DNA from 3 places in the Pectobacterium sp. PL64 genome. Region 1 is predicted to be linked to each of the others. Evidence: predicted binding sites of a transcription regulator. Region 1 holds the regulator's gene; each other region holds the start of a gene.
The links. The regulator sigma-54, encoded in region 1, starts transcription at its own class of promoters, with help from an activator protein. The targets are predictions, from matches to a motif close to GTTGGCACANNTTTCGCTNT.
Positions count from the first base shown of each region.

Region 2: a site for sigma-54 is predicted at 6,771-6,790, ahead of glnA (glutamate--ammonia ligase). Genes of this name have one in related genera too.
Region 3: a site for sigma-54 is predicted at 6,486-6,505, ahead of norV (anaerobic nitric oxide reductase flavorubredoxin). Genes of this name have one in related genera too.

Region 1 covers NZ_CP092070.1:4,848,641-4,858,948, reverse strand. The annotation lists gene mlaC (phospholipid-binding protein MlaC) at 1-458, opposite strand, end outside; gene mlaD (outer membrane lipid asymmetry maintenance protein MlaD) at 471-1,037, opposite strand; gene mlaE (lipid asymmetry maintenance ABC transporter permease subunit MlaE) at 1,042-1,824, opposite strand; gene mlaF (phospholipid ABC transporter ATP-binding protein MlaF) at 1,832-2,644, opposite strand; gene HP572_RS21840 (calcium/sodium antiporter) at 2,934-3,899, shown strand; gene kdsD (arabinose-5-phosphate isomerase KdsD) at 3,955-5,028, shown strand; gene kdsC (3-deoxy-manno-octulosonate-8-phosphatase KdsC) at 5,048-5,614, shown strand; gene lptC (LPS export ABC transporter periplasmic protein LptC) at 5,611-6,177, shown strand; gene lptA (lipopolysaccharide ABC transporter substrate-binding protein LptA) at 6,158-6,730, shown strand; gene lptB (LPS export ABC transporter ATP-binding protein) at 6,734-7,459, shown strand; gene rpoN (RNA polymerase factor sigma-54) at 7,509-8,942, shown strand; gene hpf (ribosome hibernation promoting factor) at 8,966-9,253, shown strand; gene ptsN (PTS IIA-like nitrogen regulatory protein PtsN) at 9,349-9,822, shown strand; gene rapZ (RNase adapter RapZ) at 9,983-10,308, shown strand, end outside.
Region 2 covers NZ_CP092070.1:4,426,019-4,436,326, reverse strand. The annotation lists gene yihI (Der GTPase-activating protein YihI) at 17-571, shown strand; gene HP572_RS19940 (hypothetical protein) at 575-751, shown strand; gene hemN (oxygen-independent coproporphyrinogen III oxidase) at 897-2,270, shown strand; gene HP572_RS19930 (YshB family small membrane protein) at 2,329-2,451, opposite strand; gene glnG (nitrogen regulation protein NR(I)) at 2,595-4,007, opposite strand; gene glnL (nitrogen regulation protein NR(II)) at 4,016-5,065, opposite strand; gene glnA (glutamate--ammonia ligase) at 5,283-6,692, opposite strand; gene typA (ribosome-dependent GTPase TypA) at 7,062-8,885, shown strand; gene yihX (glucose-1-phosphatase) at 9,048-9,659, shown strand; gene dtd (D-aminoacyl-tRNA deacylase) at 9,724-10,161, shown strand; gene fabY (fatty acid biosynthesis protein FabY) at 10,297-10,308, shown strand, end outside.
Region 3 covers NZ_CP092070.1:374,296-384,603, forward strand. The annotation lists gene yjeH (L-methionine/branched-chain amino acid transporter) at 1-1,131, shown strand, start outside; gene ubiK (ubiquinone biosynthesis accessory factor UbiK) at 1,254-1,547, opposite strand; FMN riboswitch at 1,749-1,926, shown strand; gene ribB (3,4-dihydroxy-2-butanone-4-phosphate synthase) at 2,054-2,707, shown strand; gene tehB (SAM-dependent methyltransferase TehB) at 2,787-3,647, opposite strand; gene norW (NADH:flavorubredoxin reductase NorW) at 3,766-4,902, opposite strand; gene norV (anaerobic nitric oxide reductase flavorubredoxin) at 4,913-6,442, opposite strand; gene norR (nitric oxide reductase transcriptional regulator NorR) at 6,608-8,146, shown strand; gene fumA (class I fumarate hydratase FumA) at 8,481-10,124, opposite strand.

The sequences.
Region 1 (10,308 bases):
TTCTTACGCCATTGGAAATCCAGACGTACCGGAGGACGGCCACCGTTATCAATGATGGTGACGCGAATAGAAACGATATCGGCATCACCCAGCGGTTTCTCAGGGGCGATCTGGTAGGTCTGCCCGTTATACATCGCCAGCGCCTGGCCGTAAGCCTGTTCCAGATAAGCTTCAAACGCTTTGAAGTAGGCATCACGCTGTGCCGGCGTCGCATCTTTGTAGTAACGACCCAGAACCAGCGCACCGGCGTATCTCACCTGAACATACGGCAGCAGCTCTTCACGTACGACGGTACGCAAATAATCAGGGTTTTGTTTGATACTTGGCTGTTCGTTCTTTAAACGATCAAAAGTTTTTTCCGCCGCTTCATTCATTAAACGATAGGGATTCGTTTGATCCGCCGCGTTGGCTAATGGCGCGACCACCAGTAAAGCCACCATCAGTAAACGTTTAAACATGCAGATATCCTCTTATGGATGTGAAGGAACAGGTTCGTTGTTGTGTTCAGGGGTTGCCGCAGAATTGGCACCCGGCTCCGAACCTGATTGACCGGCATTATCTTCGCTATTGCTACCGCTCTTATATAGGAATTGACCGATGAGATCTTCAAGCACCATCGCTGACTTGGTGTCCTGAATCACACCGCCGTCTTTCAGGATCGCGGTGCCCATTTCCTCATCTTCAAACCCAATGTTCAGCGACAAATACTGTTCGCCCAGCAAGCCGGAGGTGCGAATGGCCAGAGAGCTGGTATCAGGAATATGATCGTAGCGCTGCTGGATATCCATCGCCACACGCGGCAGGTACGTTTTCTCGTCCAGCGAAATATCCGCTACGCGGCCAACAACCACGCCGCCAATTCTGATCGGAGAACGCGCTTTCAGCCCGCCAATGTTGTCAAACGTCGCATACAGACGATACGTCGGCTCGCTACCGATCGATTTAAGATCGGCGACTTTCAGGCATAAAAAGAGGATGGCAGCCAGCGCGATCAACATAAACACACCAACCCAGACTTCAGTTTTCTTTGTTTGCATCGACTCAGTTCCCAAACATCAGTGCTGTCAGCACAAAATCCAATCCCAGTACCGCTAACGACGAGTGCACGACGGTTCGGGTCGTTGCACGGCTGATCCCTTCAGACGTCGGGATCGCGTCATAGCCGTTAAACAGTGCAATCCAGGTCACGGTAATCGCAAATACGATACTTTTAATCACGCAGTTCAAGACATCCTGACGCCAGTCAACCGCGCCCTGCATGGCAGACCAGAAGAACCCGCTGTCGATGCCTTTCCAGTCCACACCGACCAGCGCGCCGCCCCAAATGCCCACCGCGACAAAGATCACCGCCAGCAGCGGCATACTGATTAATCCCGCCCAGAAGCGCGGCGCGACAACGCGGCGCAGCGGATCGACCGCCATCATCTCCATGCTGGAGAGCTGTTCTGTCGCCTTCATCAGGCCAATTTCCGCTGTCAGCGCGGAACCCGCACGACCCGCGAACAGCAATGCCGTCACCACCGGACCGAGTTCACGCAGCAGCGACAGCGCCACCATCATGCCCAGGCTGGCCTCGGCGCTGTAAGTCGTCAGGATGATATAGCCCTGTAACCCCAGCACCATGCCGATAAACAGGCCGGAAACCATGATGATAAGCAGCGACTGCACGCCAACGCTGTAAAGCTGTTTCACCAACAGCGGCCACTGTTTTCTGAATTCGGGTTTACCCACCAATGCATTAAACAGCATCAGCCCGGCGCGCCCAAACGCGGCACTGGTGGAGATTCCCTGACGCCCCAACGACGCCAACGTCCGTAATAACATGACTGCGTTAACCCCCTGAACCTAGCAGCGACGTTTTATAGTCGCCCGCCGGAAAACGGAAAGGCACTGGCCCGTCGGCGATACCATCCAGGAACTGACGAACCTGCGGGTCATTGTTTGCCCTCAGTTGATCCGCTGTCCCTTCCCCAATCACCCGCTTATCGGCCACGATATACGCGTAATCGGCAATGCTCATCACCTCCGGCACATCGTGAGAAACCACAATGCAGGTCACGCCCAATGCATGATTCAACTCGTCGATGAGCTTCACCAGTGTCCCGAGCGTAATCGGGTCTTGCCCGACAAAAGGCTCATCAAACATAATCAACTGCGGGTCAAGCGCGATGGCTCTCGCCAACGCCGCGCGCCGCGCCATGCCGCCGGAAAGCTCCGCGGGCATCAGTTTCGCCGCGCCGCGTAGCCCCACCGCTTCCAGCTTCATCATGACGATGCTACGCAACAGTTCTTCCGGCAGTTTAGTGTGTTCACGCAGCGGCCAGGCGACATTATCAAACACGTTCAAATCGGTGAATAACGCACCGGACTGAAACAACATGCTCATTTTCTTGCGCGCGTTGTACAACTCACTGCGCGACAACGTCGGGATATTCTCACCATCAAACCAGATTTCGCCGCTGTCTGGCGGTAGCTGTCCGCCAATCAGGCGCAACAGCGTGGTTTTACCGATACCGGAAGGCCCCATGATCGCGGTGACCTTGCCTTTAGGCACATTCAGCGTGATGTCCGTAAAAATCTCTCGCTCTCCGCGCCGAAAGCTAAGACCACGGATCTCGACCAGATTAGTTGCCTCATGGTTCATTATTTCCATTCCTTACCCATCAGTACGCTCATAAAGAGGTCTTTCACTCCAGCCTAACGGCTGGCTTTCATCAAGGTGCGAGTTTTACAAAAACTTACCGTCAGTTCTTGTCCAAAATGGCGGCACAAACCGTTACTGGGTTTTACTTATCGCGACAGGTTTTACTTTTTCGCCAAGCACCGTCAGAATTAGCACTCATCACAGAAAATGCTTTTTGTGCGAAAATCGTCCAGAAATACTGACTTATTCGACAACAAGCCGGTGATTATATCCTATTAAAGGACGCTGCATGCTTTTTGCAACACTACTCTTGTTCGTTGGTTTGCTACTACTGGTTTACGGTGCCGATCGTCTTGTCTATGGCGCCGCCGTGCTTGCGCGTTCTCTTGGCTTACCTCCTTTCGTCATCGGCATCACCATTGTCGGCTTCGGCACCTCGCTACCCGAGCTGATTGTTTCCGTTACCGCCGCCTTAAACGATCAGAACGATATGGCCGTCGGTAATGTTATCGGCTCTAATATCGCCAATATCTTACTCATTCTCGGCAGCGCAGCGCTTATTCGGCCGCTGACGGTACATTCGGCCATCCTGCGCCGGGAATTGCCGCTCATGTTGTCCGTCACTTTATTGTGTGGCGTTTTACTGCATGATAGCTACCTGAGCCGCACCGACGGCATAATGCTGCTCTTTGCCGCCATTCTGTGCCTGGTGTTGATACTTCGCATGGCGCAACAGGCGCAGCGGGAAGGTGGCGATAGCCTGACACGCGAACAGCTGGCGGAGCTCCCACAGGATGACAGCAGCCAGATGGTCGCCGTGCTGTGGTTGATTCTCGGCATGATTATTTTACCCATGGCCGCCCGTATGGTGGTGGATAACGCCACCGTCATTGCACGCTACTTCGATGTCAGTGAGTTGACTATCGGGCTGACCATATTGGCGATTGGCACCAGCCTGCCTGAGCTTGCTACCGCCATCGTCGGGACGCTGAAGAAAGAAGATGATATTGCGCTGGGCAACCTGATTGGCTCGAACATTTTTAATATTGCGATTGTTCTGGGCGTACCTGCTCTGCTCTCGCCGGGCGCACTGAACCCTCTGGCTTTTCAGCGCGACTATTGGGTCATGCTGGCGGCGAGCGTGTTATTAACCGCACTGTGCCTCAGCAAAAAACGCCGTATAGGACAGGGCGCAGGCGCATTATTATGCTGCGCGTTTATCGCCTATCTGACGGCCCTATTTTGCTTTTCATAAGCAGTTTTGTTTTTCATAAGACGCTCTGTTTTTCATCATAATCAGGACTATTGGTATGTCACAGTTTGAACAAGATGCTCATCTAAAACAGCAGTCTGACCGTGCACTATCCGATCATGCACCACAAGCCGATCACACGCGACAAAAGGCTCATGAACTACCAGCAGATTTCGATTTCCAGCAAGCGGGCAAGCAGGTACTGAGTATCGAGCGCGATGGGCTTGCGCAATTAGACCAGTACATTGATGACAACTTTACCCTCGCCTGCAAAAAGATATTCGATTGCCAGGGCAAAGTGGTGGTGATGGGAATGGGCAAATCCGGCCACATCGGCTGTAAGATTGCCGCGACCTTCGCCAGCACCGGTACGCCTGCTTTTTTTGTTCATCCAGGCGAAGCCAGCCACGGTGACCTCGGCATGGTGACGCCCCACGATATCGTGATCGCCATTTCCAACTCCGGCGAATCCCATGAAATTCTGTCGCTGATTCCGGTGCTGAAACGTCAGAAAGTGTTCCTGATCTGCATGACCAGCGCACCAGAAAGCACGATGGGTAAGGCGGCGGATATTCACCTGTGCGTTCACGTCCCGCAGGAAGCCTGCCCGCTCGGTCTGGCACCCACCACCAGCACTACCGCAACGCTGGTCATGGGCGACGCGCTGGCCGTGGCGTTGTTACAGGCGCGCGGCTTTACTGCCGAAGATTTCGCTCTTTCTCACCCCGGTGGCGCACTCGGCCGCAAACTTTTACTGCGCGTCAGCGATATCATGCATTCGGGCGATGAGATTCCCCATGTCCCACACGATGCCTCGCTGCGTGATGCGCTGGTGGAAATTACGCGCAAAAATCTGGGTATGACGGTAATCTGCGAGGCGGATATGAAAATTCAGGGCATCTTTACCGATGGTGACCTGCGTCGCATCTTCGACATGAATATTGACTTGAACAGCGCGCGCATTGCTGATGTGATGACCGCGGGCGGCATCCGGGTCGCACCGCAAACGCTGGCGGTGGATGCACTTAACCTGATGCAGTCGCGCCACATCACCTCCGTGCTGGTGGCAGAAAACGATCGTCTGGTCGGGATCGTCCATATGCACGATATGCTGCGGGCTGGCGTGGTTTAAAAAGAAAGGATAATAGTGAATGAGTGAAGTCAGGGCGCAAACCGATACCTGCTATGGGCCTGTCGATCAACAGGTACTGGATAAAGCCCGTGAGGTTCGCCTGTTAATTTGCGACGTTGACGGCGTGATGTCAGATGGTCTGATTTATATGGGTAATCACGGCGAAGAACTGAAAGCCTTTAACGTCCGCGACGGCTATGGTATTCGCTGCTTGCTGACGTCCGATATTGAGGTTGCCATCATTACCGGGCGTTCAGCAAAACTGCTGGAAGATCGGTGTAAGACGCTGGGCATTAACCATCTTTATCAGGGGCAATCGGATAAGGTTTTGGCCTTCAACGATCTGTTGGATAAACTGTCAGTAACGGCAAATCAGGTGGCGTATATCGGCGACGATATGATCGACTGGCCAGTGATGGCGCAAGTCGGGCTGAGCGTTGCCGTGGCAGACGCCCACCCGCTGCTGTTACCACGCGCAGATTATGTCACCCGCATTGCAGGAGGCCGTGGCGCAGTACGTGAGCTGTGTGATTTGATTCTGTTCTCTCAGGACAAGCTGGAGCATGCCAAAGGGTTGTCAATATGAGTAAAACCAAGCGTTGGCTCACCGCTTTTCTGGCCCTGTTAGTGCTTATCCTCATCGGCTGGAATATTGCGGATGACGACACGGTAGCGGCACCGGATGCGAACGACCCCGCCGTGCCGGTTTATACCAGCGAAAAGACGAACACGCAGGTATACAGCCCTGCGGGTAAGCTGAGCTACAGACTGATTTCGGAAAAAGCGGAATATTTCAACGACGAGCAGTTGAGCTGGTTTACCAAGCCTGTTGCCACGCTGTTCAATGAACAAGGCACAGCAACCTGGTCAGTACGCGCCGATCGCGCCAAGCTGACAAAAGACAAGATGCTCTATCTGTACGGCAACGTTGAGGTGAATAGCCTGACGAAAGACGCACAGCTTCAGCGCATCACAACGAATAATGCCCAGGTGAATCTGGTAACGCAGGACGTCTCTTCCGATGATGAAGTCACCCTGTACGGCGCCAGCTTCACGTCAAGCGGAATGAAAATGCGCGGGAATCTGCGTAACAAAACGGCCGAGTTGATCGAAAAGGTAAAAACCTCTTATGAAATCCAAAACCAATAATCTGATGCGTAACACCCTGATCGCCAGCTCGCTGTTCGCCGTCAGCGTTTCCGCTTTTGCCGTAACCGGCGATAGCAATCAACCTATTCACATTGATTCAGCACAGCAATCTCTGGACATGCAGGGCAACACGGTGACGTTCACCGGTAATGTTGTCGTGAAGCAAGGCACGATTGAAGTAAAAGCCGACAAGGTCGTCGTGACGCGTCCACAAGGCACGCAAGGCAGTGAAGTGGTGGAAGGTTACGGCAACCCCGTGACGTTCTACCAGATGCAGGACAACGGCAAACCGGTGAAAGGTCACGCGCAGAAAATCCGCTACGAGCTGGCCAAAGACTTTCTGGTGCTAACGGGCAATGCCTATCTGGAACAGCAGGACAGCAATGTCAAAGGCGATCGCATCACCTATCTGGTGAAACAGCAACAGATGGAAGCGACCAGCGACAAAGGAAAACGCGTGACGACGGTGTTGGTCCCTTCTCAGCTTCAGGAGAAAGAGAACAAGAGCCAGCCTTCTCGTTCTCAGCAACCGCAACCACGGGTCACTGAATAAGTTATGGCAACATTAACCGCAGAAAATCTAGCCAAGGCGTACAAAGGCCGTAAGGTCGTGGAAAACGTCAGTCTCACCGTGAATTCCGGTGAAATCGTCGGCCTGCTTGGGCCGAACGGTGCTGGCAAAACAACAACGTTCTACATGGTCGTGGGTATTGTTCCGCGTGATGAAGGACGAATCGTCATTGACGATGACGACATCAGCCTGCTTCCTTTGCACGAACGTGCGCTGCGCGGTATCGGCTATCTGCCGCAGGAAGCCTCTATCTTCCGTCGCTTAAGCGTGTATGACAATCTGATGGCAGTGTTACAGATCCGTAAAGATCTGACGACCGAACAGCAGGAAGATCGTGCCAATGAACTAATGGAAGAATTCCATATTATTCATTTGCGCGATAGTCTGGGACAATCGCTGTCCGGTGGAGAAAGACGCCGCGTAGAGATTGCGCGTGCGTTGGCAGCGAATCCGAAGTTCATCCTGCTGGATGAACCGTTTGCGGGCGTAGACCCGATCTCCGTACTGGATATTAAAAAAATCATTGAGCATCTGCGTGACAGCGGGCTTGGCGTGTTGATTACCGATCATAACGTCCGCGAAACGCTTGATGTCTGTGAACGAGCCTACATCGTGAGTCAGGGCAACCTGATCGCCCACGGTTCACCGACCGACATTCTGGCCGATGAACAGGTGAAACGCGTCTATCTGGGCGAAGGCTTCCGACTCTGATAGGGTAATATTTTATCTTTGCAGTACTTATGGGACGTTAGCGCGATTTATGAAGCAAGGTTTGCAACTCAGGCTTAGCCAGCAACTGGCCATGACTCCACAGCTCCAACAGGCGATCCGCCTGTTGCAACTGTCCACGCTTGAATTGCAACAGGAAATTCAACTGGCGCTGGAAAGCAATCCGTTGCTCGAACAAACGGATCAGCACGACGAAATCGAGTCATTTGAAAAGGCAGACAGCGATTCACTGGATACCGGTGAAGCCCTCGAACAAAGAGACATGCCGGAAGAATTGCCGCTCGATGCGACCTGGGATGAAATCTACTCCGCAGGCACGCCGTCGGGCACTGGCACCGACTATCGCGATGAAGAACTGCCGATTTACCAAGGCGAAACCACGCAAACGCTTCAGGATTACCTGATGTGGCAGGTTGAGCTAACGCCGTTTTCCGATACCGACGCGGCTATCGCGACTTCTATCGTCGATGCGGTGGACAACACCGGCTACCTGACCGTACCGCTGCAGGACATTCTTGACAGCATTGGTGATGACGACGTGACGCTGGAAGAAGTTGAAGCCGTACTCAAACGCGTGCAGCGCTTCGATCCCGTTGGCGTCGCCGCTCGCGATCTGCGTGATTGTCTGCTGGTGCAGCTTTCCCAGTTTGTCGACGACACGCCACGCTTGGCCGAAGCGCGTCTGATCGTCAGCGATCATCTTGATCTGTTAGCCAATCACGATTTCCGCAGCCTGATCCGCATCACGCGCCTGAAAGAAGACGTGCTGAAAGAAGCGCTGGCGCTGATCCAATCGCTCGATCCCCGTCCGGGACAATCGATCAACACCGGTGAATCCGAATACGTGATTCCCGACGTGCTGGTACGTAAAGTTCAAGGGATCTGGGCCGTCGAACTGAACACCGACAGCGTTCCCCGGTTGCAGATTAACCAGCAGTATGCCGCGCTGGGTAACAGCGCGCGCAACGACAGCGACGGGCAGTTTATCCGCAGCAATCTGCAAGAGGCGCGCTGGCTCATCAAAAGCCTGGAAAGTCGCAATGACACGCTGCTGAAGGTCACCCGCTGTATCGTCGAGCAGCAGCAGGATTTCTTCGAGCAGGGCGAAGAATTCATGAAGCCCATGGTACTGGCAGACATCGCTCAAGCGGTGGATATGCATGAATCCACCATCTCACGCGTGACGACACAGAAGTTCCTGCACAGCCCACGCGGCATTTTTGAGCTAAAATATTTCTTCTCCAGCCACGTTAATACCGATAGCGGCGGAGAAGCCTCGTCAACGGCAATCCGCGCGTTGGTGAAGAAGCTTATTGCAGCGGAAAACCCCGTGAAGCCACTGAGCGATAGCAAGCTTACGGCACTGCTCTCCGATCAGGGCATCATCGTGGCGCGTCGAACCGTGGCAAAATACCGAGAGTCTTTATCTATCCCACCATCGAATCAGCGTAAACAACTGGTTTGATCTCAACAGAGAAGGAAGACACTATGCAGCTCAACATTACCGGACACCACATCGATATCACCGAACCACTGCGTGATTTTGTGAATGGCAAGTTTGCCAAATTAGAGCAGTATTTTGACCGGATTAATCAGGTCAATGTGGTATTGAGAGTGGAAAAAGTTCAGCAAATTGCCGAGGCCACGCTCCACGTTAATGGCGGCGAGCTGCATGCAACCTCAGAGGCGGCAGATATGTACGCCGCGATAGATTTATTGATTGATAAGCTGGCGAGACAGCTCAATAAGCATAAAGATAAACTCAAGCAGCACTAATTTTCTCCTTTGCCGCTTGGCAAAGGACAAACTCGGCCCATCCATCGGGTGGGTCGGGATCACCAGAAGTGAAAGCGTCGTTAAGTGAAAATAAAATGAACCACGATCCCGTATTGCAGCTCAGCACCGTATTACGTCCTGAGTGCACCCGAAGCACCGTCCACTGCCAGAGTAAGAAACGGGCATTGGAAATTATCAGTGAGCTGGCCGCCAGGCAGCTTAACATTCCTTCGCAGATTATCTTTGATGCCATCCTGACCCGGGAGCGGATGGGCAGCACGGGAATCGGCGGCGGCATTGCCATTCCTCACGGTAAGCTGGAAGACGATAATGCGCTGGGTGCCATCGGTGTTTTCATCCAGTTAGAGCAACCGATCGCTTTCAATGCCATTGATAATCAGGCCGTTGATCTGCTTTTTGCCTTGCTGGTTCCAGCGGAACAATGTAAAACCCATTTGCATACCCTGTCGCTTGTTGCCAAGCGGCTGGCAGATAAAACGGTTTGCCGACGCCTGCGTGCGGCGCAAAGCGATGAAGAGCTGTACCAGATTATGACGGAAGCCGGTTAAGCCGGATGGTTGTTATGTTCACGATGACGGGCGATTCGCCGTGGATTCAGAGAATGCTTGCAATCCATGCGCTAAGCCGTCATTTTTTTAGCTATACATCACTTTATAAAAACAGTGGCAATGAAAATTCGCCATCACATTGCCAGAGGGGAGTCGTCAGATGGTGCTGATGATTGTCAGTGGTCGCTCAGGTTCAGGAAAATCTGTCGCCCTGCGCGCACTGGAAGATATGGGGTTCTACTGCGTAGATAACCTGCCAGTGGTTCTACTGCCAGAACTGGCTAATACGCTTGCGGCACGTAACATTTCCGCAGCAGTCAGCATTGACGTGCGCAATATGCCGGAATCACCAGAGATCTTCGAGCATGCCATGGAGCAACTGCCGCCCAGCTTCTCGCCTCAACTGCTGTTTCTGGATGCCGATCGCAATACGCTGATTCGTCGCTACAGCGACACCCGTCGCCTTCACCCGCTCTCCAGCAAGAA
Region 2 (10,308 bases), 420 kb from region 1:
ACCTGAGAACAATATTATGAACCGACCTGTCAAAGGGGCTGCCGATAAGGCAGGGAAACCCAAAGTAAAAAGAAAGACCCGCGAAGAGCTGGAGCGTGAAGCGCGCGAGCGGAAAAAAGATAAAAAGCATCGTGGCAACGCGTCGGGCAGCCGAACTCAGGAAAAAGCGTCCAACGATCAGCGTTCTGGTCAGCGTAAAGCTGTCGATCCGCGTATCGGCAGCAAAAAGCCGGTACAGCTTGGTGTGTTAGACAGCGCTGTGGCTAAGCCGAAGCCTAAATCGAAGCCTTCTGAACCTGTGGAAAAAGTCGTTGCTGCGAAGCCGACAATGTCGCTGGAAGAAGAGCTGGAAATGTTAGAAAACGATGCGCGCCTGGATGCCTTGTTGGATCGTCTGGATAGCGGCGAGACGCTAAGCGCCAAAGATCAGTCATGGGTTGATGAAACGCTGGATCGTATCGACATCCTGATGGAAGAGCTTGGAATTGAGCTGGGTGATGATGACGAAGAAGAGCCGCAGGAAGATATGTTGCAGCTTTTGAAACGTAATAACCCGAAAGACACGTTCTAATCAATGAAATGGCTGTTTCTGTTCCTGATATTGCTGGTTGCGTTTTATCTGCTCTGTCTGTTCAGTAAACTATGGCTATTGTCGAAGCGTAAGCATCGGTTGCACCGCGCCCTGTTTAACGGGCGCATGAATCAGGTGCGACGCCTACGCCCAAGACAAAAACGCCGGGAGCGTTTTTGAACGTCACAACGTGACGGCCCTTAGGGCGAGTCTCAAGGATGAGACGAGTAACAAAACGTAGGAAACGTTTTTGAACGCCATTTTTGGTGATCTGAAGGAGGGGAAGGATAACCCACCGAGTAAAAACTGGAAGGAGTGAGCGAATATGTCGATACCGTCCGTTGACTGGGATCTGGCCCTGATTCAAAAATATAACTATTCTGGGCCGCGTTATACGTCTTATCCCACAGCGTTAGAATTCAGTGAAGCTTACGATGAGCCGGCGTTTCAGCAGGCCATTGCCCGTTATCCGCAGCGACCGCTGTCGCTGTATATCCACATCCCTTTTTGCCATCGGCTGTGCTATTTCTGCGGCTGTAATAAGCTGGTTACGCGCCAGCAGCATAAAGCGGATGAATACCTTGATGTGCTGGAGCTGGAAATCCGCCAGCGTGCGCCGCTATTCGCCGGACGAACGGTGACGCAATTGCATTGGGGTGGCGGTACACCAACCTATCTGAATAAAGTACAAATCAGCCGACTAATGTCGCTGCTGCGCGAGCTGTTCTCTTTTTCCGATCAGGCTGAGCTGTCGCTTGAAGTCGATCCGCGAGAAATTGAGCTGGACGTCCTCGATCATCTGCGTGCTGAAGGGTTTAACCGCCTGAGTATGGGCGTGCAGGATTTTAATAAAGACGTTCAGAAGCTGGTCAATCGCGAGCAGGATGAAGACTTTATTTTTGCCCTTATTGAACGGGCAAAAGCGCTGGGCTTCACCTCAACCAATATTGATTTGATTTACGGCCTGCCGAAACAAACGCCGGAAAGCTTCGCCTTTACGCTACAGCGCGTTGCGGAATTAAGCCCGCATCGGCTTAGCGTCTTTAACTATGCGCATTTACCCAGCCTGTTCGCCGCACAGCGCAAGATTAAAGAAGCGGATTTACCGAGCGCCGAGCAAAAGCTGGACATTCTGCAACAGACGATTGGGTCGCTGACGCAATCGGGCTATCAGTTTATCGGTATGGATCACTTTGCTCGCCCGGACGATGAACTGGCGGTGGCGCAGCGAGAAGGGAAACTGCATCGCAATTTCCAGGGCTATACGACGCAGGGCGATAGCGATCTGCTTGGGATGGGCGTTTCGGCGATTAGTATGATCGGTGATAGCTATGCTCAGAACCAGAAAGAGCTGAAGCAGTATTATGCGCAGGTCAAAGACCAAGGGAATGGCTTGTGGCGTGGGTTACAGCTGACGCGTGATGACTGCCTCCGCCGCGATGTGATTAAGACGCTCATTTGTAATTTCCAGCTCAGCTATGCGCCCATTGAGGCGGAATATGCTATCGATTTTAAAACCTACTTTGAGCAGGATTTAGCACTGCTTGCTCCGCTGGTGGCCGATGGGCTGGTCGAGAGTCAGGAGGACGGGCTGGTGGTGACGCCGAAAGGACGGTTACTGATCCGCAATATCTGTATGTGCTTTGACGTTTATCTACGTAGCAAGCTCAGAACACAGCAATTTTCCCGCGTGATTTAGTCAAAAAAACAGCCAGTCGATGTTTGCACCGACTGGCTGTTCTCGAACGCTTATTGGATTAACTAAAGAAGTTAATCAGTGCAGCACACAAAACGGCGGCAATAGCAGCCTGCGGCGAATGGCTTGCCGCAGAACCAATTTCAGCGCCATGTGTTGCAACGGAAATCAATGAATCCAGCATGGTGTTCCTCCCGAATCAGCGACACGATCATACTGCTGACTCGAGGCAAGTAAAGTACAAATTAATGACAATTTCGTGCGCCAGATTGTATTTTTTATCACCCGTTTGTTTGTTAACAATTGAGCAATAAAAAAGCAATCTTGCTACTCCATTCCCAGCTCTTTTAATTTACGCGTCAGGGTATTTCTGCCCCATCCCAGCAATCTTGCCGCTTCCTGTTTATGCCCCTGCGTATGTCGCAGTGCCGTTGTCAGCAACGTCCTTTCCATTTCCGGCTGTGCTTCTGCCAACAGATTTTGATGACCGGAACGCAGCGCGCGGTCGGCCCATTGTGCTAACAGCGTGGCCCAGCTGTCCGGCAGAATATGCACGGTTGAATCCGGTGCAGTGGTCTCGAACAGTTCAGGCGGCAGGTCCTGAATAAGCACTTCCTGACCGGCGGCCATGACTGTCAACCAGCGGCAGGTATTTTCCAATTGGCGCACGTTGCCGGGCCACGGTAAACGGGTTAGCGCCGTTTCCGCTTCTGGATGCAGATTCTTCGGCTCGACGCCCAGTTCTTTGGCGGTGGCCTGCAAGAAATAACGCGCCAGACGGGGGATATCTTCTCGGCGTTCGCGCAGCGGCGGCAGATGGACGCGGATCACATTCAGGCGGTGGAACAGATCCTCACGGAACTTGCCTTCTTGCACGCGCTGTTCAAGATTTTGGTGCGTTGCCGCGATAATACGAACATCCACTTTTACCGCGGCATAGCCACCGACGCGATAAAACTGTCCGTCTGCCAATACGCGCAACAGACGTGTTTGTACGTCTAGCGGCATATCGCCGATTTCATCCAGAAATAGCGTACCGCCATCGGCTTGCTCAAAGCGGCCCTGACGAATCTGGTTTGCGCCCGTAAACGCGCCTTTTTCATGGCCGAACAGTTCTGATTCGATCAGATCCTTAGGAATGGCCGCCATATTCAGCGCGATAAAAGGGGCTTTGGTACGCGGGCTGTGGCGATGCAGGGCATGTGCCACCAGCTCTTTACCGGTTCCCGATTCGCCGTTAATCAGTACGCTGATCGACGAGCGAGACAGGCGACCGATGATGCGAAAGACATCCTGCATCGCGGGGGCTTCGCCGATAATGTCCGTTGTCGGGCCGTTGATCGGCTGGTTGCGTACTGGCTGCTGCTGTTCCAGATAATGGCTGATCGCGCGCTCAACCAGCGCAACGGCTTCATCAATATCGAATGGCTTCGGCAAATAGTCGAACGCACCCTGCTGATAAGCGCTGACGGCGGCATCCAGATCGGAATGTGCCGTCATAATGATGACCGGGAGCATCGGGTGGCGCTGTTTGATTTGCTGTAAAAGCGCTAATCCATCCATCCCTGGCATACGGATGTCGGACAGCAGAACGTCAGGCGTTTGTGTCGCCAGCGCATGCAGTACCTGATTTCCGTTCTCAAACGTTGCGCAGGTTAGACCCGCACCAGCAAGCGCGCGCTCAAGCACCCAACGGATGGAGCTATCGTCATCGACAATCCAGACTATCCCTCGTTGCATTGTGAACCTCACTGGCGAATGGGCAGGTAAACCGAGAATTCGGTGTGTCCTGGCCAACTGTTAAATTCAATTTTACCGGAGTGTTGATCGATAAGACTGCGGGCGATGGAAAGCCCCAAACCCGTGCCCCCTTCGCGTCCGCTCACCATCGGGTAAAACAGGGTGTCCTGTAGTTGAGCAGGTACGCCGGGGCCGTCATCTTCCACATCAATACGAGCGGCAAGACGATAACGCACACCGTGTAGTGTGAGCTGAAAAGCCGTGCGGGTACGTATCGTAATCGTCCCGCCTTCCTCGCCCAGCGCCTGTAGCGCGTTGCGGGTAATATTCAGCAGTACCTGTTCAATTTGATCGGGGTCGTGCGTCAGCTCTGGCAGGCTGGGGTCATAGTCTTTCACCAGCGTCACGTTATCTGGCTTTTCCAGTGAGACAAGCTGGCAAACGCGTTCGGCGACCTGATGAATGCTTTGGGTGACGTGCAGGCCAGGCTGCTGTGGCCCCAGCAGGCGATCAACCAGATTACGCAGGCGATCCGCCTGTTCAATGATGACTTTGGTATATTCCGTCAATGCCGGGTCGGGCAGTGCTTTAGCAAGCAGCTGTGCGGCACCACGCAATCCGCCAAGCGGATTTTTTATCTCATGCGCCAGACCCCGGACCAAATCACGGGCGGCCTGCTGTTGTGCATGTTGAAGCTGTTCCTGACTGAGGCGGCGCTGGTTATCCATCGGCGCCATTTCCAGTAGGATAAAATCGTTTTGTACCCGCTGAGCGGTGAGCGACATGATGTGCGCTTTGCCATCTACGACGATGGTGACTTCGTTATCCGTAAAACCTTGTCCTGAATCCAGACTTTCACGCAGTAAATCGATATTCAGAGAAAAATATCCCAGCAAATCGGGCAGCGGCGTGCCGGATAATTTACGCGAACTTTGTGCCAGTAATTGCTGTGCTGCCGGGTTTGAATAGTGAATCGCCAGATCGTTATCCAGCAATAAGATGCTGTTTATCAGGGAATTTAGGATCTGCCCAGCATCGGGCAGCGTGCCTGTTGCCATAACGCAGACTCCCGCACCGTCGTGGTGCATTGTAGTGTGAATGATGGATGTTACGTCGCAACGGCCAATGCCGGTGGTGAAAAAAGCCCATCCGAAGATGGGCTGAAGCGTTTCCACGGCAACAAAAACAAACTTCTTAGTATTCTGTTGTTTATCGGTCATGGTCGGGTATCAGCACACCCAACCACGCCGAGGTAGAGATTAGACGCTGTCGTTATTAGACGCTGTAGTACAGTTCGAACTCAACTGGGTGCGGCGTCATGCGAACGCGGTCAATCTCAGATTTACGCAGTTCGATATACGCTTCGATAGCGTCGTCGGTGAACACGCCACCACGGGTCAGGAACTCGCGGTCTTCGTTCAGTGCAGCCAGGGCCTCGTCCAGAGAACCTGCAACTTTTGGAATCTCTGCTTCTTCTTCCGGCGGCAGGTCGTACAGGTTTTTGTCCATTGCATCGCCAGGGTGGATTTTGTTGATGATGCCGTCGAGGCCAGCCATCAGCAGTGCAGCGAAGCACAGGTACGGGTTAGCAGCTGGATCCGGGAAGCGCGCTTCGATACGACGTGCTTTCGGGCTAGCAACCACTGGGATACGGATTGAAGCAGAACGGTTACGGGCAGAGTAAGCCAGCATAACTGGGGCTTCGTAGCCTGGGACCAGACGCTTGTAGGAGTTGGTAGTCGGGTTCGCCAGGGCGTTGATAGCTTTAGCGTGCTTGATAACACCGCCGATGTAGAACAGCGCCATTTCAGACAGGCCGCCGTATTTGTCGCCAGCGAACAGGTTAGTGCCGTCTTTAGACAGAGACATGTGGCAGTGCATACCAGAACCGTTATCACCAAACATTGGTTTTGGCATGAAGGTCGCGGTTTTACCGTAGGCGTGAGCCACGTTGTGCACGACATATTTGTAGATCTGAATTTCGTCAGCTTTTTTGGTCATGGTGTTGAAGCGGGTAGCCACTTCGTTCTGACCAGCGGTAGCCACTTCGTGGTGGTGAGCTTCAACAACCAGACCCATTTGCTCCATGGTCAGACACATAGCAGAACGGATGTCCTGTGATGAATCGACTGGTGGAACTGGGAAGTAGCCGCCTTTCAGACCTGGACGGTGACCTTTGTTACCGCCTTCGTATGCTTTACCGGAGTTCCAGTACGCTTCGACATCGTCGATAGCAACGTGGGAACCGGAAGTGCTGCTGCCGAAACGGATGTCATCGAACAGGAAGAATTCTGGCTCAGGCCCGAACAGGACGGTATCGGCAATGCCGGAAGAACGCAGGAAATCTTCCGCACGTTTCGCGATAGAACGCGGGTCGCGGTCATAGCCTTGCATCGTGCCTGGTTCGAGGATGTCACAACGAATGATCAGTGTAGAATCTTCGAAGAACGGATCGATCATTGCGGTGCTGGCATCGGGCATCAGAACCATGTCTGACTCGTTAATACCTTTCCAGCCGCCAATCGAGGAACCATCAAACATTTTACCTTCTTCGAAGAAGTCGGCATTGACTTGATGAGCCGGAATGGTGACGTGCTGCTCTTTACCTTTAGTATCAGTGAAGCGTAAATCAACAAACTTCACTTCGTGCTCATTCAGCATCGTCAAAACATGTTCTGCGGACATACTTGGTTCTCCCGATTGGTCATTTATCGTCGTGGAACGAATATCGTTGTGGATTGATGTTGTTGCCGTGAGTAGACTAAAGCTAAAAGTGTGCCAACTTTTTAAATGTGTGCAATGTGTTGCCCCTTGGGGCTTTCTCACGTAAACCCACTGCACCATTATAGTCTAAAGCACCAAAATGGTGCTTCATATGTGAATTATTGCACTTATTTGGTGCATTCATGTTCGCTTGTAGCGCTTTTGCACCGTGAAAGGGATCACAAAGCAGGCAGCTCTAGGTTGTTTATCATAGATGCTTGTGATCTTGTTTAGTCCCTCGATTAATACGTGTACAATAGCGCGCTATTTCTAAATGCCTGAGGCAAAGCTGTGATCGAAAATTTGCGTAACATCGCCATTATTGCGCACGTTGACCATGGGAAAACCACCCTGGTTGACAAGCTGTTGCAACAATCCGGAACGTTCGGTGAACGTGTCGAAGCAACCGAGCGTGTAATGGACTCCAACGATTTGGAGAAAGAGCGTGGAATTACCATCCTCGCAAAAAATACCGCCATTAATTGGAAAGACTACCGTATTAACATCGTAGATACCCCGGGACACGCCGACTTCGGCGGCGAGGTTGAGCGTGTAATGTCGATGGTTGACTCGGTACTGCTGGTTGTTGATGCGATGGATGGCCCGATGCCGCAAACGCGTTTCGTGACCAAAAAAGCATTTGCCAACGGTCTGAAACCAATTGTTGTTATCAACAAAGTTGACCGTCCTGGTGCGCGTCCTGACTGGGTTGTCGATCAGGTATTCGACCTGTTCGTGAACCTGGATGCGACTGACGAGCAGCTGGATTTCCCGATCATTTATGCTTCTGCGCTGAATGGTATCGCGGGTCTCGACCATACCGACATGGCGGAAGATATGACTCCGCTGTATCAGGCGATTGTCGATCACGTTTCTCCGCCTCAGGTTGAGATGGATGCGCCGTTCCAGATGCAGATCTCTCAGCTGGACTACAACAACTATGTTGGCGTTATCGGTATCGGCCGTATCAAGCGCGGTAAAGTTAAGCCTAACCAGCAAGTCACTATTGTTGATAGCGAAGGCAAAACCCGTAACGGTAAAGTCGGTAAAGTTCTGACTCACCTGGGTCTGGAGCGTATCGACGCGACTGAAGCGGAAGCGGGCGATATCATCGCGATCACCGGTCTGGGCGAGCTGAACATTTCCGACACCATCTGCGATCCGCAGAATGTCGAAGCGCTGCCAGCACTGAGCGTCGATGAACCTACCGTTACCATGTTCTTCAACGTCAATACTTCACCATTCTGCGGTAAAGAAGGTAAGTATGTTACGTCGCGCCAGATTCTGGAGCGTCTGAACAAAGAGCTGGTACACAACGTTGCCCTGCGCGTTGACGAAACCGAAGACGCTGATGCGTTCCGCGTTTCTGGCCGTGGTGAATTGCACCTGTCAGTTCTGATTGAAAACATGCGTCGTGAAGGCTTTGAACTGGCCGTATCACGTCCGAAAGTTATCAACCGCGTTATCGACGGTCGTAACCAAGAGCCGTTTGAAAACGTAACGCTGGACATCGAAGAACAGCACCAGGGTTCAGTCATGCAAGCCATGGGTGAGCGTAAAGGTGATGTGAAAGACATGATTCCAGATGGCAAGGGTCGTATCCGTCTGGATTACCTGATCCCTGCTCGTGGTCTGATCGGTTTCCGTACCGAATTCATGACCATGACGTCTGGTACCGGTCTGCTGTACTCCACGTTCAGCCACTACGATGACGTGCGTCCAGGTGAAATCGGCCAGCGTCAGAACGGCGTACTGATCTCTAACGGTCAGGGTAAAGCTGTCGCGTTTGCGCTGTTCAGCCTGCAGGATCGCGGTAAGCTGTTCCTCGGACACGGTGCAGAAGTGTATGAAGGCCAGATCATCGGTATTCACTCACGCTCTAACGATCTGACAGTAAACTGTCTGACCGGTAAGAAACTGACCAACATGCGTGCATCGGGTACCGATGAAGCAACCACACTGGTTCCGGCGATCAAAATGTCTCTGGAACAAGCGCTGGAGTTCATCGATGACGACGAACTGGTTGAAGTTACACCGCAGTCGATCCGTATTCGTAAGCGTCACCTGACCGAAAACGATCGTAAACGCGCTAGCCGCGGCAGCAAAGACGTCTAATTTCAGACGGATTTGTCTTGTTACGCAACAGGGCACCTTCGGGTGCCCTGAATTTTATGCGCTTTCTTCCACTTTAACCTTTCCTTTAGATTTCCTCCCTGTTCAGTTTCTTCATTTCCCGCTACAGTGAAAATCCTACGATTACGTCAGGAGGTCACTGCCATGCTGTATATCTTTGATTTAGGCAATGTCGTCATAGATATTGATTTCAATAGAGTATTGGGTGTCTGGAGTAATCTGAGCAGCGCGCCGCTCGCGACGTTGCAAGAGCGTTTTGTCATGGGCGAAGCGTTTGAACAGCATGAGCGGGGTGAGATCAGCGACGAGGAATTTGCTGCCAGACTGTGTCAGGAAATGGGCATCGCCCTGAGCTTCGAACAATTCACCGCTGGCTGGCAGGCTATTTTTGTCGCGTTGCGTCCTGAGGTTATCGACATCATGCAGCGCCTGCGTCAGGAAGGGCACCGCGTGGTGATTCTGTCGAATACCAATCGTCTCCACTGTTCACACTGGCCTGCGCTATTCCCAGAAGTGGCAACGGCGGCTGACAGACTCTACCTGTCACAAGATATTGGATTACGTAAGCCGGAGCTGGCGATTTACCAATACGTTCTGACAGAGGAAGGTGTTTCGCCTGCGCAAGCCGTCTTTTTTGACGATAATGCCGCGAACGTCGATGCGGCCCAAAGCCTGGGTATTCACAGCATTCTGGTGACCGATCGTCAGGTAGTACCGGATTTTTTCGCCATGCAGGCGACGACGGCTAAAGCATGATTTATATCGCAGGGGCGGACATCGCCTCTATTGGGAATGATGACATCAGGAGTAGTCGGGTTTTATGATTGCGCTAATTCAGCGAGTATCCAGCGCCAGTGTTACGGTAGAAGGCAGTGTGGTTGGGGAAATCGATAAAGGTTTACTGATCCTGCTGGGCGTTGAGCAGGGCGATGACGAACAAAAAGCCACGCGACTCTGCGAGCGCGTGTTGGGTTACCGCATATTCGGTGACGATGACGGGAAAATGAATCTCAATGTTCGTCAGGCTGGTGGCAATGTGCTGGTGGTTTCGCAGTTTACGCTGGTGGCTGATACGCAGCGTGGCATGCGGCCTGGGTTTTCTCGCGGTGCGCATCCTTCAGAGGCCGATCGCCTCTACCAGTATTTTGTCGGACAGTGTCGTGAGCAAGGCGTTCACACGGAAACAGGGCAGTTTGCTGCGGATATGAAAGTGGCATTAGTGAATGACGGCCCGGTGACGTTCTGGCTACAGACATAGGGTTGTAACGTCATGGTGTTGTAACGCTATCGTTGTGAAGTGCTATTACCACTGTCGTTTCGTGACATAAATTTGTCAGTGGTCCGATCTTATGAACCCCGATGCAATGAGGCATCTCGGTATAGAGGAAGGGTTATGTATCATTTG
Region 3 (10,308 bases), 590 kb from region 1:
CAAGACAGCCTATGGGCGTGGCCGATCTTGATTCTGCTTGTTTTTCCTATCGCCATTGGTTTTGCCGCGCTGGGGCAACATTTTCCTAATGCGGGCGGGGCCGCGCACTTTGTTAACCTTGCTTTTGGGCCGCGTATGGCTCGGGTGACCGGCTGGCTATTCCTGTCCGTTATTCCGCTAGGTCTGCCTGCTGCCTTGCAGATTGCCGCCGGATTCTGGCAGGCGGCGTTTGGCTGGAGCGATCTGGGGCTGCTCTGCGTACAGTTGCTGACGCTGGGCGGTATCTGGCTGCTTGGCCTGCGCAGTGCAGGATCCAGCGCCAACATTCAGATCGTCATTGCAATGCTGGTGGTGGGGTTGGTTGCTGCAATCTGGTGGCAGGGCGATATCACGCCTGCGCATATTCCCTGGCCGTCGGTGAGTGAACTGTCATGGCCTAACACCTTCGGCGCGCTGGCTGTGATGTTCTGGTGCTTTGTGGGTCTTGAGGCTTTTGCCCATATGGCGACAGAATTTCGGGCACCGGAGCGCGATTTCCCACGCGCTTTACTGATCGGCATGTTGGTCGCTGGTGCGGTGTATTGGGGATGTACGGTGGCCGTGCTGCATTTTAAGGCCTACGGTGAAGGGATTGCCGCAACCGCCTCACTACCGGGTATCGTCGTGCAGCTGTTTGGCGAACACGCGCTGTGGATTGCCTGCTTTGTCGGGTATCTGGCCTGCTTTGCCAGCGTGAATATCTACACGCAGGGCTTCGCCCGTTTAGTCTGGTCGCAGGCATCGAAAGGAAGCGCATTAGCGAAGCTGTCTGCAGGGCAGGCACCGGTGAATGCGCTGTCGGTTGTGGTGGCCTGCTGTCTGGTGTGTTGCCTGTTGATTTACTGGCTCAGGCTGCCGCTGGATATGCTGATTGTGTACGCGAACGGCATCTTTGTGCTGATTTATCTGCTGTGTATGCTGGCAGGGTGGCGTCTGCTAAAAGGGCGCGCGCGCGTGATGGCGGCAATCGGTGGCCTGCTCTGCTGTGCGCTGTTGCTGATGATCGGCTGGAAATCGCTGTATGCGTTAATCATGCTGGCCGTGCTGTGGCTGTTCCTGCCGCGTAAGCAGGTTGAACTGATTTCCCACTGAGTCGTTGATTCTGAATTCAGTGGTGTAAAATCTGCACTTCGGATAGGCGGGGTAGGGAATTGAGCAACGCCCTGATTAGGGCGCTGCATCGCGATGATGACGCGTTGTTGTGATGAGACGAGTTATTGTGATGACTGGTCGTTTTCCGGCGCTGCGGCAGGCTTTTCTTCCGTAGACAGTTTCGCTTCCAGCTCGGTCATACGCTGTTCCAGACGGGCAATCTTCTCGCGCGTGCGGAGCAGAACCTGCGTCTGAATATCGAACTCTTCACGGTTCACCAAATCCAATCGGGTCAGCTGTGCCTGCAAGACCTGACGAATCTTTTTCTCCACATCATCACCCAATTCCCGGATACCTTTTGGCATAGATTCATGCACTTGACGGGCGATTTGCTCAATCTTCTTTGGGTCAATCATGTCGCTTTCCTGATTAGGTTATGTAAGTTGTTACTATAGCAAGTGTAATGGGTATAAATAAAATCTGACATCGGCTTTGCACATATTCAGCATGGTTTTACTGTAATTCAGAATAATTTTACTGTAATCCAGCATACGTTTTGCCCTATTTCCTGTGGCGGATCAATTGCCCTATCGAGGTATTAGCGTTATAGTAAACCTGCTTATTCTCAGGGCGGGGTGTAATTCCCCACCGGCGGTAAACCAGTACACATACTGGAAGCCCGCGAGCGCTCTCGCTGTTTTCTTCGATATTAATTATCGGTTTCGCAGCGTGGGGTCAGCAGATCCGGTGTAATTCCGGGGCCGACGGTTAAAGTCCGGATGGGAGAGAGTAACGGTATCTGTCGGGCTATATGCCCGCTCGCGTTATTTTTGTTAACTATTACTATGCAACCAGTAGTAGTGGTTACTCCTCAAGCTCGCCCTGATTCTGGTAATCCATAATAACATTGAGGTTTTTTACCATGAATCAGACATTACTTTCTGAATTTGGCAATCCTACCGAACGCGTAGAACGCGCACTTGATGCATTGCGTCATGGCCGCGGCGTGCTGGTGTTGGATGATGAAGATCGTGAAAACGAAGGTGACATGATCTTTTCCGCTGAAAATATGACCGTTGAACAAATGGCGCTGACGATTCGTCACGGCAGTGGCATCGTGTGCCTGTGCCTGACGGAAGAGCGTCGCCAGCAGCTGGAATTGCCGATGATGGTGGAGAAGAACTCCAGCCATTACCAAACGGCATTCACGGTGACGATCGAAGCCGCCGAGGGTGTGACGACGGGCGTTTCTGCTGCTGACCGCCTGACCACTATTCGTGCCGCGATTGCGGATAACGCCAAGCCGAGCGATCTGAATCGCCCTGGTCACGTATTCCCGCTGCGCGCCCAACCGGGTGGCGTGTTAACGCGCGGTGGTCACACTGAAGCGACGGTTGACCTGATGACGCTGGCGGGTCTGAAGCCGTCTGGTGTTCTGTGTGAACTGACGAACGATGATGGTTCAATGGCGCACGCGCCGGAAGTGATCACGTTTGCCAAACAGCACGATATGCCGGTACTGACGATTGAAGATCTGGTGGCTTATCGCATCACGGCAGCGCGCAAAGCCAGCTGATTCACGCAGCGTATAGAGAAGTAAAAAGGGCCGAGTAATCGGCCCTTTTGTATTTTATGGGGTTACGGCTAATCGGTGCTTACGGCTTTCTTGCCAGCAGCGTGGCGAAGCGCAGCTTGATGCGGTTACCCTGCGCATCGGTTTTGTGTAGCTCACCCATATCCTCGTTGTATTTGAGGATCTCCCAATCGGCGTAATAGTCCTTTAGCTCGTTTTCTTTAAAGGTGAACGAGAAAGGCATTGGGCACGGGCAATCTTCCGTCGACATCGCGGCGATAATCAGGTTATAGCCGCCGTTAACGGTGCTGTCCTGCATATTGCTGATGATGTGCGGAATGCGATCGCGTTCGAGGAACATCAGCACGACGGTCGACAGGATAAAGTCGTACTGCTCTTTGATTTCCGCCAGATTGATGTTGTAAACGCCCGCCCGGATGTTGTCCAGCGCTTCGCTCTTGATGATGTTATTCAGCGAATCAATACTTTGCTCATGCTTATCACATGCCGTGACATCAAACCCGCGCAGGTTCAGATACAGCGAGTTGCGCCCGCCGCCGCAGCCTAAGTCCAGCGTTTTGCCCGGCTTGATGTGCTGCACCGCGTTGATCACTTCGGAATGGGTACGCGTCAGACCGTATTTTTTATGGTAGAAATCTTCTGCCGAGCAGAAAAAGCTGAGCTGACATTCGAGATTGTCAGAAAACGAGACGATGCGGTGCCACGCCTGTGGCTCAACAAACGGCGGCTGGTTCTGTTCGGAGAACTGGAATGTCTCCAGCGTATCGCCGTCTTCGGTCAGCATGGAGAAGGTCATTTCCCCTTTCAACACGGTCAATTTTGCCCAGGTGCCTTCCTGCGTGTTGTGCTTTTCCTGAAATGCGGCAGGCAGCGTCTGGCTGTTCCACTGTGGCATCTTCTTATAACAAATGAGATCTTGCATCTTTACCTCGGTCTGTAAATTCTAAAAGCGATAGCCGTATTCTATTAATCCGCATGCAGGCTGACCAGAAAATATGTATTTTAAATACATTATTTATTTTGCTGTCTCAGGCCATGGTTTAACTCACCGTGGAAAGCTGTCGCAGCAGCGGAAATGCCTCTTTCATCCGCTCCCCGCCGACCACAAAGGCGCGTAGCACCTGTTGACTATCCAGCGCTTTTGCTACCATCCCCTGTTCGTTCCATTCCTGCTGCCAGTGTAAATCACCGCCGGTGGTATCGCCTGCCATCTGTAAGGGAAACAGCGGCGTCTTGATTTTTACCAGCATCGGCGGCAGCGTTAGCATCTCGTTGGTGCCCAGCAGGTTTTTCGCCAGTGTAATCGCGCTGAGCTGAATCGGCTGCAGGAAGGGCAGGAGCTTACCGCCAATCTCCGCGCAGTCGCCCAACGCATAAATCAGTGGATCCGTGGTCTGCAACTGCGCATTGGTCTGAATACCTTTCTGCACCGTTAACCCCGCTGTTTTCGCCAACTGCGTGTTGGCCTGCAAACCGATAGCGGAGAGGACTTCGTCCACCTCGACAGAACGACCATCGGTAAATGTGGCCTGTATGCCGGTTTCGGTTTTCTCCAGCTGTTGCAGGGTCGTGTTCAACAGCAGTGAAACACCCTGCTGCGTCAGCGTAAATTGTAGGCGCGCGCTGACTTCGGGCGGCATCAGCGCGGGCAGAATGCTGCTGGCGCAGTCAACCAGCGTGACCCGTTTTCCGGCGCGACCCAAATCCATCGCCAGCTCAGTACCAATGAGTCCAGCACCGAGCACCAGTACGCGTTCAGCCTGCCAGAGCCGATTTTCGTGGGTGCGATATTCCTGCTGACTATTGAGCGTCAGCATATGTTCGCGTCCCGGAAGCGGCGGCACCATTGCGCTGGCACCCGTTGCGAACACCAGCTTATGGTAATCATAACGATCCGTGCCGCAGATGACCTGTTGCGCCTGGCGGTCAATGGCGGTGACGCGCGTATTGGCCAGCAGCGCAATGCGGTTCTCTTCAGCAAACGCGGTTGCCGACATCTTGGTCAGATCGTCGGCGTGCTGTTGCAGGCTCATCACATGGCTTAGATCCGGCTTGTTGTACTCATCGCCGCTGTCGGCAGTAATCAGGCGGATAGGGCAGTGCGCATCCAGCTTGCGCAGCTGTCGGATGAGCTGGCGGGCGGCAAAGCCCGCGCCAATAATCACGATGTCTTTCATCATCCTCTCCTTAGCGAATCGGATTGAAAACGTCTTTGCCCAGCCCACATTCCGGGCAGAGGAAGCTGTCTGGTACGTCCGACCACATGGTGCCAGGGGTGACATCCTGCATCGGTTCGCCGAGTGCAGGATCGTAGATCCACTGGCAGACGCTGCACACCATACAACCGTTTTCTGACTGTACCGCTGGCTGTGCGGTTGACTGTGGTGCTGCGACTTCATTGCATCCGCAGGCGCTCTCGGCTGGGGCGCTCACATTCTGCGGGGCGGTGGTGGCTTGCGGTGCCGCGGCGGTCTGTTTTACGGGCGAGATGACGCGACGGGCTGGCGTGTCATCCAGCGGATGTAATGCCCACTGACGGGCGATTTCACGACCGTGTTCACGACAAATTTCCAGCGCGGAACCATCGGGACGCCATTTGGTTTTCAGCGCTAGCGTGGTTTCAAAACCGGCATCCATCAGGCGGGTTTGAACGCGGTCTACCGCACCGCCGTTCCAGCCGTAGCTGCCGAACGCCGAGGCTTTCTTGTTTTGGAAACGCAGGCCGGTGATCTCTTCCAGCATGGCGGCGACCTTCGGCATCATCACGTTATTCATGGTGGATGAACCGACTAGCACGCCTTTCGAGCGGAACACCTGCGTCAGGATTTCGTTCTTGTCGTGACGGGCGACGTTATAAATTTTTACCGCTACGCCGGGATCGACATCGTTGATGCCTTGCGCAATGGCGTCGGCCATCATGCGAGTGTTATTGGACATGGTGTCGTAAAACAGCGTGATGCGATCTTCCTGATAGCTGTCCGCCCACTTCAGATACAGGTGGATGATCTGGGCAGGATCGTCACGCCATACCACGCCATGTGAGGTCGCAACCATCGACAGCGGCAGGTTGAAGCCCAGCACTTCGTGGATCTTTGCGGTGACTAAGCGGCTGAACGGCGTCAGAATATTGGCGAAATAGCGTTGGCACTGCTCGAACAGTTCGGTCTGATCGACTTCGTCATTAAACAGGTGCTCATCGCAATAGTGCTGGCCGAACGCATCGTTACTAAACAGCACGGCATCTTCGGTCATGTAGGTCATCATACTGTCCGGCCAGTGCAGCATTGGCGTTTCGATAAAGATCAGCTGTTTGCCGTTGCCGATATCCAGCGTGTCGCCAGTTTTGACTGTGTGGAAATTCCACTCTGGGTGATGGTGGTGTCCGGTAATGGAATCGATCGCGTTGTGGGTACAGTAAATCGGCGTGTTGGGAATACGCGCCATCAGTTCTGTCAGCGCCCCGGCGTGATCCTCTTCGGCGTGGTTGATCACTATGTAGTCAATCGTGTTCAGATCCACTTCCGCCATCAGATTCTGCACAAACTCACGACTGAATTTGTGATCGACGGTATCGATCAGCACGGTTTTCTCTTCGCGGATCAGGTAGCTGTTGTAGCTACTGCCTTGCAGCGTTTTGTATTCGGTGCCGTGAAAATCACGGACTTCCCAGTCGCGTTGTCCAACCCAGTGGATATTGTTCTTAACGTGAATTGTCATGTTCTGAAACCTCAGTAGTCATAGTCGGGAATATGCTGTAGAGATTGCAGGAAGCGTGCCAATTTTTAATTAATTGATTTATAACGTTTTAATAAATAGTGGTTGTCAAAATGACATGCTTTATCTATTGTCTTAATGACACAGGTTCTGTCATTAGGACACACTATGACGCTCTCTATTAACGCCCTTGCCCGCATTGCTATCGAGCTGCAAATGGGGCTATCGAATCAGGATCGCTTCCAGCGCTTAATCAACAGCCTGCGCCAACTGCTGCGCTGTGATGCCTCGGCGCTGCTGCGTTACGAGAATCAGCTGTTCCGTCCGTTGGCGATCGACGGTCTGGCGCCGGACGTGCTGGGGAGACGTTTTCGTCTGTCCGATCATCCGCGTCTGGAGGCGATTGCCCGCGCGGGTGACGTGGTGCGCTTTCCGGCGGACAGTCAGCTTCCCGATCCCTATGACGGTCTGATTCCCAGTCAGGAGGATCTTAAGGTGCATGCCTGCGTCGGCTTACCGCTGTTTGCCAATCAGAACCTGATCGGGGCGCTGACCGTGGACGGCATGGATCCCTGTCAGTTCGACCATTTCAGCGATGAAGAACTGCGGCTGGTGGGGGCAATGGCGGCGGCGGCACTGAGTAACGCGCTGCTGATGGAGCGTCTTGAGCGGCAGTTACCCGCACCAGTGCGGGCTGAAAGTCCGGCGGCGGAAAGTGTCGAGGAAATGGTCGGACTGTCAGAACCGATGCAGCGGCTGAAGAAAGAGGTCGATATCGTCGCAGGTTCCGACCTGAACGTGCTGATTATGGGGGAAACCGGCGTCGGTAAAGAGCTGGTGGCGCGGGCGATTCATCGCGGTTCCAGCCGGGCAAGTCATCCTCTGGTGTACCTGAACTGTGCCGCGCTGCCGGAGTCGGTCGCGGAGAGCGAGCTGTTTGGTCATGTGAAGGGCGCGTTTACCGGAGCAATCCACCATCGAACCGGCAAGTTTGAAATGGCGGATAACGGCACGCTGTTTCTGGATGAGATTGGCGAACTGTCGCTGACGCTACAGGCGAAGCTGCTGCGCGTATTGCAGTATGGCGATCTCCAGCGCGTGGGTGATGACAGCAGCCTGAAAGTGAACGTGCGCGTGCTGGCGGCCACCAACCGCGATCTGCGGCAGGCGGTGCTGGATGGCGCTTTCCGTGCTGACTTGTTCCACCGTCTGAGCGTGTTCCCTCTGTCTGTACCACCGCTGCGTGAGCGCAGTCAGGATGTGGCGCTGCTGGCGGGATTCTTCTGCGAGCGCAGCCGCGTACAATTGGGGCTGGCGCGTCTGGCGTTAACGGCCGACGCGGGCGCACTACTGGAACAGTACGACTGGCCGGGGAATGTGCGCGAGCTGGAACACGCTATTTATCGCGCGACCGTGCTGGCGAGAGCAGGGCAGGAATCAGGCGAGGTGCTGTTAGGCCCTGAACATTTCAATCTCGAACTTCCCTCTCAGTCCGTTCATGCTGCCGCAGGGGCGTCGAGCGCTATCGACACTGCACCCGCGTATTTCATCAGCGGCGGCCTGCGGGAGGCAACGGACGACTATCAGCGGCGGATCATCCAACAAACGCTGGCGCGCCATGAGGGCAACTGGTCATCCTGCGCAAGAGAACTGGAAATGGACAGCGGCAACCTGCACCGTCTGGCAAAGCGGTTAGGCATCAAATAAAAAACGCCCCGAAAATCGGGGCGTTGAGGTTGCTGACAAAGTCCGTAGAGCGGGAGTAACGGATAGATCGTAAAGACGCTGCAAGTACGTCCATGTAAGCTCGGCTTGCGCAGATATGAATCTCATCCCTGAGATTCACCCTTTCAGGGCCGTCGCTAGCGACGTTCAAAAACGTTCCTGACGTTTTTGTCCATGGCGCAAACGCTTTACTCTTCTATTCCGTTACTCCCGTTTTCATTCGGCAAATAGGTTTGTCAACGGTCTGAAAGCGCCCCGACAATAGGGGCGTTGGCACACGAAATATTGCCTAACCTCTAATGACTACAGAACTGAGTTAACCGCATTTCACGCATTTAGCGCTCTGAATCACCTGGAAGAAGTCGTTGCCTTTATCATCGACCAGAATAAAGGCTGGGAAATCTTCGACTTCGATTTTCCAGATCGCTTCCATTCCCAGCTCCGGGTATTCCACGCAGGTCAGGCTCTTGATGCTGTTCTGCGCCAGAATCGCGGCCGGGCCGCCGATGCTGCCGAGGTAGAAGCCGCCGTGTTTATGGCATGCGTCGGTCACCTGCTGGCTGCGGTTGCCTTTTGCCAGCATGATCATGCTGCCACCGTTGGCTTGCAGTAAATCGACGTAGGAATCCATACGGCCAGCGGTGGTTGGGCCTAACGAACCGGACGGGTAGCCTTCTGGCGTTTTCGCCGGGCCCGCGTAGTAAATCGGGTGATCTTTGATGTACTGCGGCAGGCCTTCGCCGTTATCCAGACGCTCTTTCAGCTTGGCGTGAGCAATGTCACGACCCACGATGATGGTGCCAGTCAGGGAAAGACGGGTGGATACCGGATACTGCGACAGCGTTTTCAGGATCTCGGCCATCGGACGGTTCAGATCGATTTTAACCGCATCGCCTTCGCCCGTTTCACGCAGATGTTCAGGAATGTATTTGCCCGGATTCTGCTCTAACTGCTCCAGCCAGACACCTTTACGGTTGATCTTGCCTTTGATGTTACGGTCAGCGGAACAGGACACGCCCATACCGACTGGGCAAGAGGCACCGTGGCGCGGCAGGCGGATAATCCGCACGTCGTGCGCAAAATATTTCCCGCCAAACTGTGCACCCAGACCCAGATCGCGCGCGGCTTCCAGAATTTCCTGTTCCAGCGCGACATCACGAAACGCCTGACCGTGCTCGTTGCCTTCGGTCGGCAGTTCGTCGTAGTACTTGGTTGACGCCAGCTTAACGGTTTTCAGCGTGGTTTCTGCCGAGGTGCCGCCAATGACAAACGCGATATGGTACGGCGGGCAGGCTGCGGTGCCCAGCGAGCGCATTTTCTCAATCAGGAAACTTTTCAGTTTACCCGGCGTCAGCAGCGCTTTGGTTTCCTGATACAGATAAGTCTTGTTGGCAGAACCGCCGCCTTTGGTGACGAACAGGAATTTATAGTCTTCGCCTTCGGTACTGTAGAGGTCAATCTGCGCGGGCAGGTTGGTGCCAGTGTTAACCTCTTTATACATATCCAGCGCGGCGTTCTGTGAGTAACGCAGGTTGTCTTCAACAAACGTGTTGTACACGCCCTTAGACAGCGCTTCGGCATCATTACCACCAGTCCAGACGTTCTGGCCTTTTTTACCGACGATGATCGCCGTACCGGTATCCTGACAGGTCGGCAGAATGCCCTTGGCGGAAATTTCTGAGTTGCGCAGGAATTGCAGGGCAACGTATTTATCGTTTTCGCTGGCTTCCGGGTCGCTAAGAATATCGGCAACTTGCTGCTGGTGAGCGGGGCGGAGCATGAAAGAAGCATCGTGGAAGGCTTGCTGAGCCAGAAGGGTCAACGCGGCTGGCTCGATCTTCAGGATGTCCTGACCTTCAAATTGTGCGACAGAGACAAAGTCGCTGCTCAACAGGCGATATTCGGTGTCATCTTTACTGAGTGGAAACGGATCTTGGTAATAGAAGGGTTTATTCGACATTTTTTTCTCACTTGCAATTGCATCAATTAGTAAATTTTCACCTTATAGGATTCAGCATCTTATTATTAAGGCGTATTACTGCAGCACTACAGGGATGTCTCGAATACAAAAGTAGTAATCACCATAATAGTATGGTTTTTTGTCGGGAAGTACTACTTTGGTACATCACAATAATAATGATGTG